3 regions of the Micromonospora sp. NPDC048986 genome follow, and region 1 is predicted to be linked to each of the others. Evidence: riboswitches for the same ligand, from Rfam matches in the RefSeq annotation. Region 1 holds a riboswitch; each other region holds the start of a gene.
The links. Region 1 has a riboswitch for cobalamin ahead of cobN (cobaltochelatase subunit CobN). Riboswitches for the same ligand answer to the same signal wherever they lie in the genome.
Positions count from the first base shown of each region.

Region 1 (2,262 bases):
GCCGCCCTCGGTGTACAGCTCGCCCGGCGGCTCACCCCAGTGCTCCCGCATCCGCTCCCGCAGCTCGACCGGGACCTGGTCGAACCAGCGCCGGTACGTCGCCCCCGGTATCCGGGCCTCGGCGGCGGCCAACTGCTCCGGGGTGAGCCACTCCACGTCGTGACCACCGGCGGCGATCAGGGCGTGGATCAGCGCGTCGCCGTCGTCGGGCGGCGGCGCGTCACCCAGGTCGTAGCCGGCCTCGGCCAGCGCGGCGAACAGCCGGACCGCCGAGGCCGGGGTGTCCAGCCCGACGGCGTTGCCGACCCGGGAGTGCTTGGTGGGGTACGAGCTGAGCACCACGGCTACCCGCTTGTCGGCGTGCGGCACGTACCGCAGCCGGGCGTGGCGCACCGCGATCCCGGCGACCCGGGCGGCCCGCTCGGGGTCGGCGGCGTATACCGAGAGCCCGTCGGCGTCGATCTGCTTGAACGAGAACGGCACTGTGACGATCCGACCGTCGAACTCGGGAATGGCCACCTGCATGGCGGCGTCCAGCGGGGACAGCCCGGCGTCGCTGTCGGCCCACTGCGCGCGGGTGCTGGTGAGGCAGAGCGCCTGGATGACCGGCACGTCCAGGGCGGCCAGCGCGCCGACGTCCCAGGCGTCCTCGTCGCCGCCACCGGAGGCGTCCGCGGCGACCGCACCGCCGGCCGCGAGCACGGTGACCAGCAGCGCGTCGCAGCGGGCGAAGAGCCCGAGTGGGCCGGCGCCCGCGGTCAGCCCGCGCAGCGAGCCGCAGAAGATCGGCAGCGGGTTGCCGCCGGCCCGCTGGACCGCGTCGGCGAGCACGTCGACGAAACCGGTGTTGCCGGCGAGGGCGTGCGCCCGGTAGAAGACGATCCCCACCGTGGGCCGGTCCGGGTCGGCGGAGTGGTCGCCGTGCACGCCGTACGCCGGGGTGGGCGTTGGTGCGGCGAACCCCTCACCGGTGAGCAGCACCGTGTCGGAGAGGAACCGGGCCAACTGTCCGAGGTTGTCCGGACCGCCCTCCACCAGGTACGCCAGCGACTGGGTGACGACCCCGGAGGGCACTGTGGAGATGGCCATCAGCTCCGCGTCGGGCAGCGCCTCACCGCCGAGCACGACCGTCGGCACGCCGGTGGCGAGCACCGCGGCGAGGCCGTCCGGCCACGCCTGCCGACCGCCGAGCAGCCGTACGACGACGAGGGCGACCCCGTCGAGCAGGGCGGGCACCTCGTCGGCGGCGACTCTGGCGGGGTTGGCCAGCCGGTAGTCGGCACCGCTGGCGCGGGCGGCCAGCAGGTCGGTGTCGGCGGTGGACAGCAGCAGGATGCGCACGGCGGGCTCCGGAAAGTGACGCCCTGGGCCCTCACGGGGGCGACCGGGCGATGCGGGTGGGTTCGGCGTCAGCCGGTACGACGGCCCGGGCGAACGGCGCACCGACGGGTGCGTCGGGGCCGGTCAGCGCCGGGCGATCAGCTCAGCGATGCCGGTGGCCGATGTCCCCGGAGCGCGCTGCCTGAAGCGCAATACGACGATAGTCGTCGATGAATAAGACGCTGTGCGTCATCGGGTCCTCCTCGGGTGTCCACGCCCTGGGGTACGTCCCGACGGCCGAAGTATCCTGGCTTCCGGATCGACGCTCTCCCCCGGCCTTCCAACCGCAGACACACGGCCGTGACTCACAAGGGGGGATCGCTCCCCGGTGACAGTGGCGGGACCGCGTCGGAATCGCACCGACTTCCTTCACTGCCGTCAGGCCGCGAATGCTGCCACACCCCTGCGCCGCCGGTCAACGCGGACCCCACCCCCACCCGACCACGCTCACCACATTGACCTGCGGATATATCGGCGCGCGGGGGATGCATCTCGCCGCAGTGGCGGGCTGGGCGAACTGGTTGATCGGCCCTGCGGACTGGCCCGTGGCAGGGGGCGGAGTGTTCACGCGCCCCCTTTGGAGCTGATGTCGTAGACGATTCAGCCGCCTCGGCTCCCGGCCCGCGCCTCGGCTTCAGGTCCGGACGTACGGCGATATCGCCAACGATTCAGCTCCAAAGGCGCCGAACGACACATGCCCGGGACCGAACACGCCACGCGCCGACGACCGACGTCGCTCGACGCACCGATCAGCGGGCGTGGCGTTCCGGGTGGGCCCGGCTCCAGGTCCGCATCCGTTCCGGGTAGCCGGTGCGCGCCGCCTCGTACAGTGGCACCGCGTGCTTGCGGGCGATGGCCCCGGCCGCGCGGGGCGTTCCGGTA
Region 1 is NZ_JBEZFJ010000010.1:217,200-219,461, forward strand. It holds gene cobN (cobaltochelatase subunit CobN) at 1-1,341, opposite strand, end outside; cobalamin riboswitch at 1,621-1,750, opposite strand; gene AB0B94_RS21650 (hypothetical protein) at 2,130-2,262, opposite strand, start outside.

Region 2 (2,262 bases), on a different contig from region 1:
ATAGACGCAGGCCGCGCCCTTGCGTCGGCCACCCTGGTTCACAGCGGCGACGCTCGCGTCCAGCGTGCGCAGCCACGGCACGATGCCGTTGGACTGCCCGTTCGTGCCCCGGATCAGCGCTCCCCGGGAGCGGACCCGGGAGTACGCGATGCCGATGCCACCGGCGAACTTGGACAGGTTGGCGACCTGGGCGTACCGCTGGTAGATCGAGTCCAGCTCGTCGAGCGGGGAGTCGACCAGGTAGCAGGAGGACATCTGGGTGTGCCGGGTGCCGGAGTTGAACAGGGTCGGTGAGCTGGGCAGGTAGGCCAGGCTGGACATCAGCCGGTAGAAGTCGACCGCCTCGTCCGCCGTCCGGGACAGGCCGCAGGCCACCCGCAGCAACCAGTACTGCGGGGTCTCCAGCACCAGTCGGCTGATGGGGTGGCGCAGCAGGTAGCGGTCGTACACGGTGCGCAGGCCGAAGTACTCGAACCGGCGGTCGCCGTCGGGGTCGATGGCGTGGTCGAGGGTCGCGGCGTGTGCGGCGACGAACGCGGCGGTGTCGTCACCGATCAGACCCTCGGCGTGGCCGATCCTGATCGCCGCGCTGAACGAGGTGATGCCCTGTCGACACACCTCCTTGTCGACGTAGCCGGCCAGCAACCGCGCGGCGAGGCGCGAGTACTGCGGCTCCTCACCGATCATCTCGGCGGCGGTCTGGATGGACAGCCGGTCCAGTTCGGCGGTGGTCGCGCCGTCGTAGAGCCCGCTGATGGTGCGGGTGGCCACCCGCATCGGGTCGACGTCGGTCAGGTCGTCGGCCCACCGCTCGATCGCCCGGACGATCTTGTTCACGTCCACGGGTTCGGTGCCGCCGTCGCGCTTGCGGACCTGCATCGGCGTGCGCCGCACTGTCGCGTCGCCGCTGGCCGGGACTACCTCGGTGACTGTCACCACTCGCTCCTCGGAGTTCGAGACCTGGTGGCCCGGACGCGAGGAGACAGACACCGACGGACGCCACGCCAGCCCGGCGTGGGTCAGGTGGCGTCAGCCGTCCCACGCGGCCTCGGACCGCCGCGTCACCCGGATGCGGGTACGCGGCGCGCTGGCAGGTCTTCGGACTCGCGGGCACGACCGGGCTCGCCGGTCTCCTACTGGCCGTCGCTTCCCAGGCCGATTGGTGGCCCAGTGCTGATGACGGCGGTCGTTCCCACTCACCGCTGCGGGACAGTCCCGGATTTCCACCGGGTTCCCTGTTGCCTCGACCGCCCCGGATGAGCGGCCGAACCAGCTGCGCTCGACACCATATATAGGGACGCAGCCGTTGTCACACCCCACATGTCGGTCTCGGGCGTGTCGGTGGCCGACTCGGTGACCACCGTCACCACCCCGGCCGACAACATCCCGTCGACCGACGCCAGGCACCGGGGACGGGGCCCTGCGCGCCGGTGTCGACAGTCGACAGGGATGTGGCGTATCGAGGCCACGGTGCCGCAGACCGGACCCATATGCCACTGTCAATGCCTTGGGGTGGGGCGAACGCCCGATCTTCACGGGCTCGCCACCCCGCCACCTTCGCCCGTCAACGGGCACGATGGACAGTGAGGCGGATCGACCCGGCGAGGCAAACATCATACGTCTGCGGCCCCACGGTGATCGACATCGTTGACGTGCTGGAGCGCCGCTCCGTATACTCCCTGTGATCATCTGATCTTTAGCCTAGCCGGGCGAGGAACGCATGCCGCAGATCACTGCCGTCACCGTCGAAGACGTCCGCTTCCCCACCTCCCTGACCGCTGACGGGTCAGACGCCATGAACAAGGACGGCGACTATTCGGCGGCCTACGTCGTCCTGCACACCGACGGCGTCGACGGCGTGGGCGCGCCACTGGCGGGGCACGGCCTGACGTTCACCATCGGTCGAGGCAACGACATCGTCGCGGCGGCGGCAGTCCACCAGGCACAGCTTCTGGTGGGCCTGGACGTGGGGACGATGGCAGCGGACATGGGCGCGGTCTACCGCCTCCTCACCTCCGACTCGCAACTGCGTTGGCTCGGGCCGGAGAAGGGTGTCGTCCACCTGTCCCTGGCGGCCGTGTTGAACGCGTCGTGGGACCTGGTCGCCCGGGTCGCCGACAAGCCGCTGTGGCGGCTGCTCGTCGACATGTCCCCCGAGCAACTCGTCGACATCGCGGACCTGCGCTACCTGTCCGACGCGCTGACCCGGGACGAGGCACTGGCCATCCTGCGGGCCAAGGAGGGCACGAAGGCGGCCCGCCT
Region 2 is NZ_JBEZFJ010000005.1:326,265-328,526, reverse strand. It holds gene AB0B94_RS13720 (ribonucleoside-diphosphate reductase subunit alpha) at 1-879, opposite strand, end outside; cobalamin riboswitch at 1,072-1,289, opposite strand; gene AB0B94_RS13715 (enolase C-terminal domain-like protein) at 1,721-2,262, shown strand, end outside.
Region 2: it holds a riboswitch for cobalamin, as region 1 does, so the genes downstream of both, AB0B94_RS13720 (ribonucleoside-diphosphate reductase subunit alpha) here and cobN (cobaltochelatase subunit CobN) in region 1, are expected to answer to the same signal.

Region 3 (2,262 bases), on a different contig from region 1:
GAGCAGTTCACGCCGACGACCAGCGGATCGGCCCGCTCTATCGAGCGCCAGAAAGCCTCCACGGTCTGCCCCGACAGCGTCCTGCCGCTCAGGTCGACGATGGTCACGGAGATCCACAGCGGCAGCTGCGGCGCGACCTCACGGGCTGCGGCGATGGCGGCTTTCGCGTTCAACGTGTCGAAGATCGTCTCGATCAGAAGCAGGTCGACGCCGCCCTCGGCCAGGGCCGAGATCTGCTCCGCGTACGCCGCGCGCACGCCGTCGAAGTCGACGGCACGATACGCCGGGTCCTCGACCCGCGGCGACAGCGACAGCGTCACGTTCAGCGGCCCGACCGAGCCGGCCACGAACCGGCCACCGAACTCGTCCGCCGCCTGCCGGGCCAGCCGCGCACCCTGAACGTTCATCTCACGAACCAGTGACTGGAGCCCGTAGTCGGCCTGGCCGATGCTCGTCGCCGTGAACGTATTGGTGGTGGTGATGTCGGCGCCGGCGGCCAGATACCGCCGGTGTACGTCCAGGATGACGTCCGGCCGGGTGAGGTTGAGCAGGTCGGGATCACCGCTGACGTCCTGCGGATGGTCGACAATCAGGTCGCCCCGATAGTCCGCGGCGGTGAGCCGCGCGCCCTGCAACATCGTTCCCCAGGCGCCGTCCAACACCAGAACACGCTGGGACATCAGCTGCCGCAGCGACGATGCGGTGTCTTTCTGGCTCGATAACGCGCTCAAGCGGTCGCCTCCGAAGCTCGGAGGCGCCCTTGTCGAAGAGATGTGGGCCGAGCGTGGCGGGCTCCGCCCGTCGCAGCGCCTCTCGACCCGACAGGCAGATGTTACCCGACCCGTCTGCCTGGAGGTCCCCGTACGGCGTCGGCGTCTGGCCGCCCCGGTCACCCGGCAAGCCCGATCGTGACGAGCACCGCCCATCACTGGCGATGCAGCGGCGGGACCTCCCATGTTCGTCGGGACCGTTATCGTGTGCGGTGGCACAAACGTTGCGAGGTGCCCTGCGCGAGTGGGGAGAATCGGGAAGCCGGTGGGAGTCCGGCACGGGCCCGCCGCGGTGACCGGGGAGCTGCCACCCACGCGTACCAGACGCAGCCACTGACCCTGCCGGGTTGGGAAGGCGGGTGACCAGCGTAGATCCGGGAGTCCGAAGACCGGCCTCGCGTCATCGCCCCGTCAGGGGCACGAGCGCAGCGGGAGCCTGCCTTGGACACCGGCCTCTACGAGACCATCCACCGCCGCCGGGACGTACGTGCCCAGTTCACCGGGGCGCCGATCCCCGACGAGACGTTGAACCGGGTCCTCACGGCGGCGCACGCCGCCCCGAGCGTCGGCCTCTCCCAGCCCTGGGACTTCATCCTGGTCCGCGATCCCGAGCTGCGGCAGGAGTTCCACCGGCACGTGCAGCGGGAACGGGACACCTTCGCGGCCACTCTGCAGGGTGCGGCGGCGGAACGCTTCAACCGGATCAAGATCGATGGCGTACGCGAGTCGACGATGTCAGTCGTAGTCACGTACGACCCCGAGCGGGGCGGACCGGCCGTGCTCGGCCGTCACGCGATCGCCGACGCCGGCCTCTACTCGGTCTGTCTGGCGATCCAGAACCTGTGGCTGGCCGCAACCGCCGAGCAACTCGGGGTCGGCTGGGTCTCGTTCTACCGGGAGCCGTTCCTACGCGACCTGCTCGGCATCCCGGCCACCGTCCGCCCGGTGGCGTGGCTCTGTCTCGGCCCGGTCACCCATCTGGAGCAGACGCCGGACCTGGAGCGGCACGGCTGGCGCCAGCGACGCCCGGTGTCATCGGTGATCCACCACGATCGTTGGACGACGGAGTGACCAAAGTGGTTGTGGCGGCGCTGTCGCGCCAGGCACCCCGCCGGCATTCCTGAGGTCGGAGTGTCAACCTGGCATGACGGCCCGGCCGGAGTGTTCTCAGTGGGCCCGGCTCGGCGGTAGGCCTGGGTGGCGCCAGCAATCCGGCCGCTCCCGCGGTAGGTCACCTCCGGCCTGTCTCGGTCTCTGACCACCAAGTTCGCGAAAGTCCTCGCCTTGTCACGCCATTGGCCTCCTGCCGCACAGATGTCCACGCGCGCCCGGTTACAAGCTCCGCCGGTGTGGCCTGTCGCCGGGTTCCCTGTCTGATTGCAGTTGCCCTGCGCTGAGGATTCAAGGTCGTCACAAGAGGCGTTGCAGGTCTCGTATCTAGTTTCATCGGCAACGGGGCCGGCGGACCGAATGCCGCCCATGAACAGAACGG
Region 3 is NZ_JBEZFJ010000014.1:131,128-133,389, forward strand. It holds gene metH (methionine synthase) at 1-731, opposite strand, end outside; S-adenosyl-L-homocysteine riboswitch at 746-821, opposite strand; cobalamin riboswitch at 983-1,183, shown strand; gene bluB (5,6-dimethylbenzimidazole synthase) at 1,212-1,841, shown strand.
Region 3: it holds a riboswitch for cobalamin, as region 1 does, so the genes downstream of both, bluB (5,6-dimethylbenzimidazole synthase) here and cobN (cobaltochelatase subunit CobN) in region 1, are expected to answer to the same signal.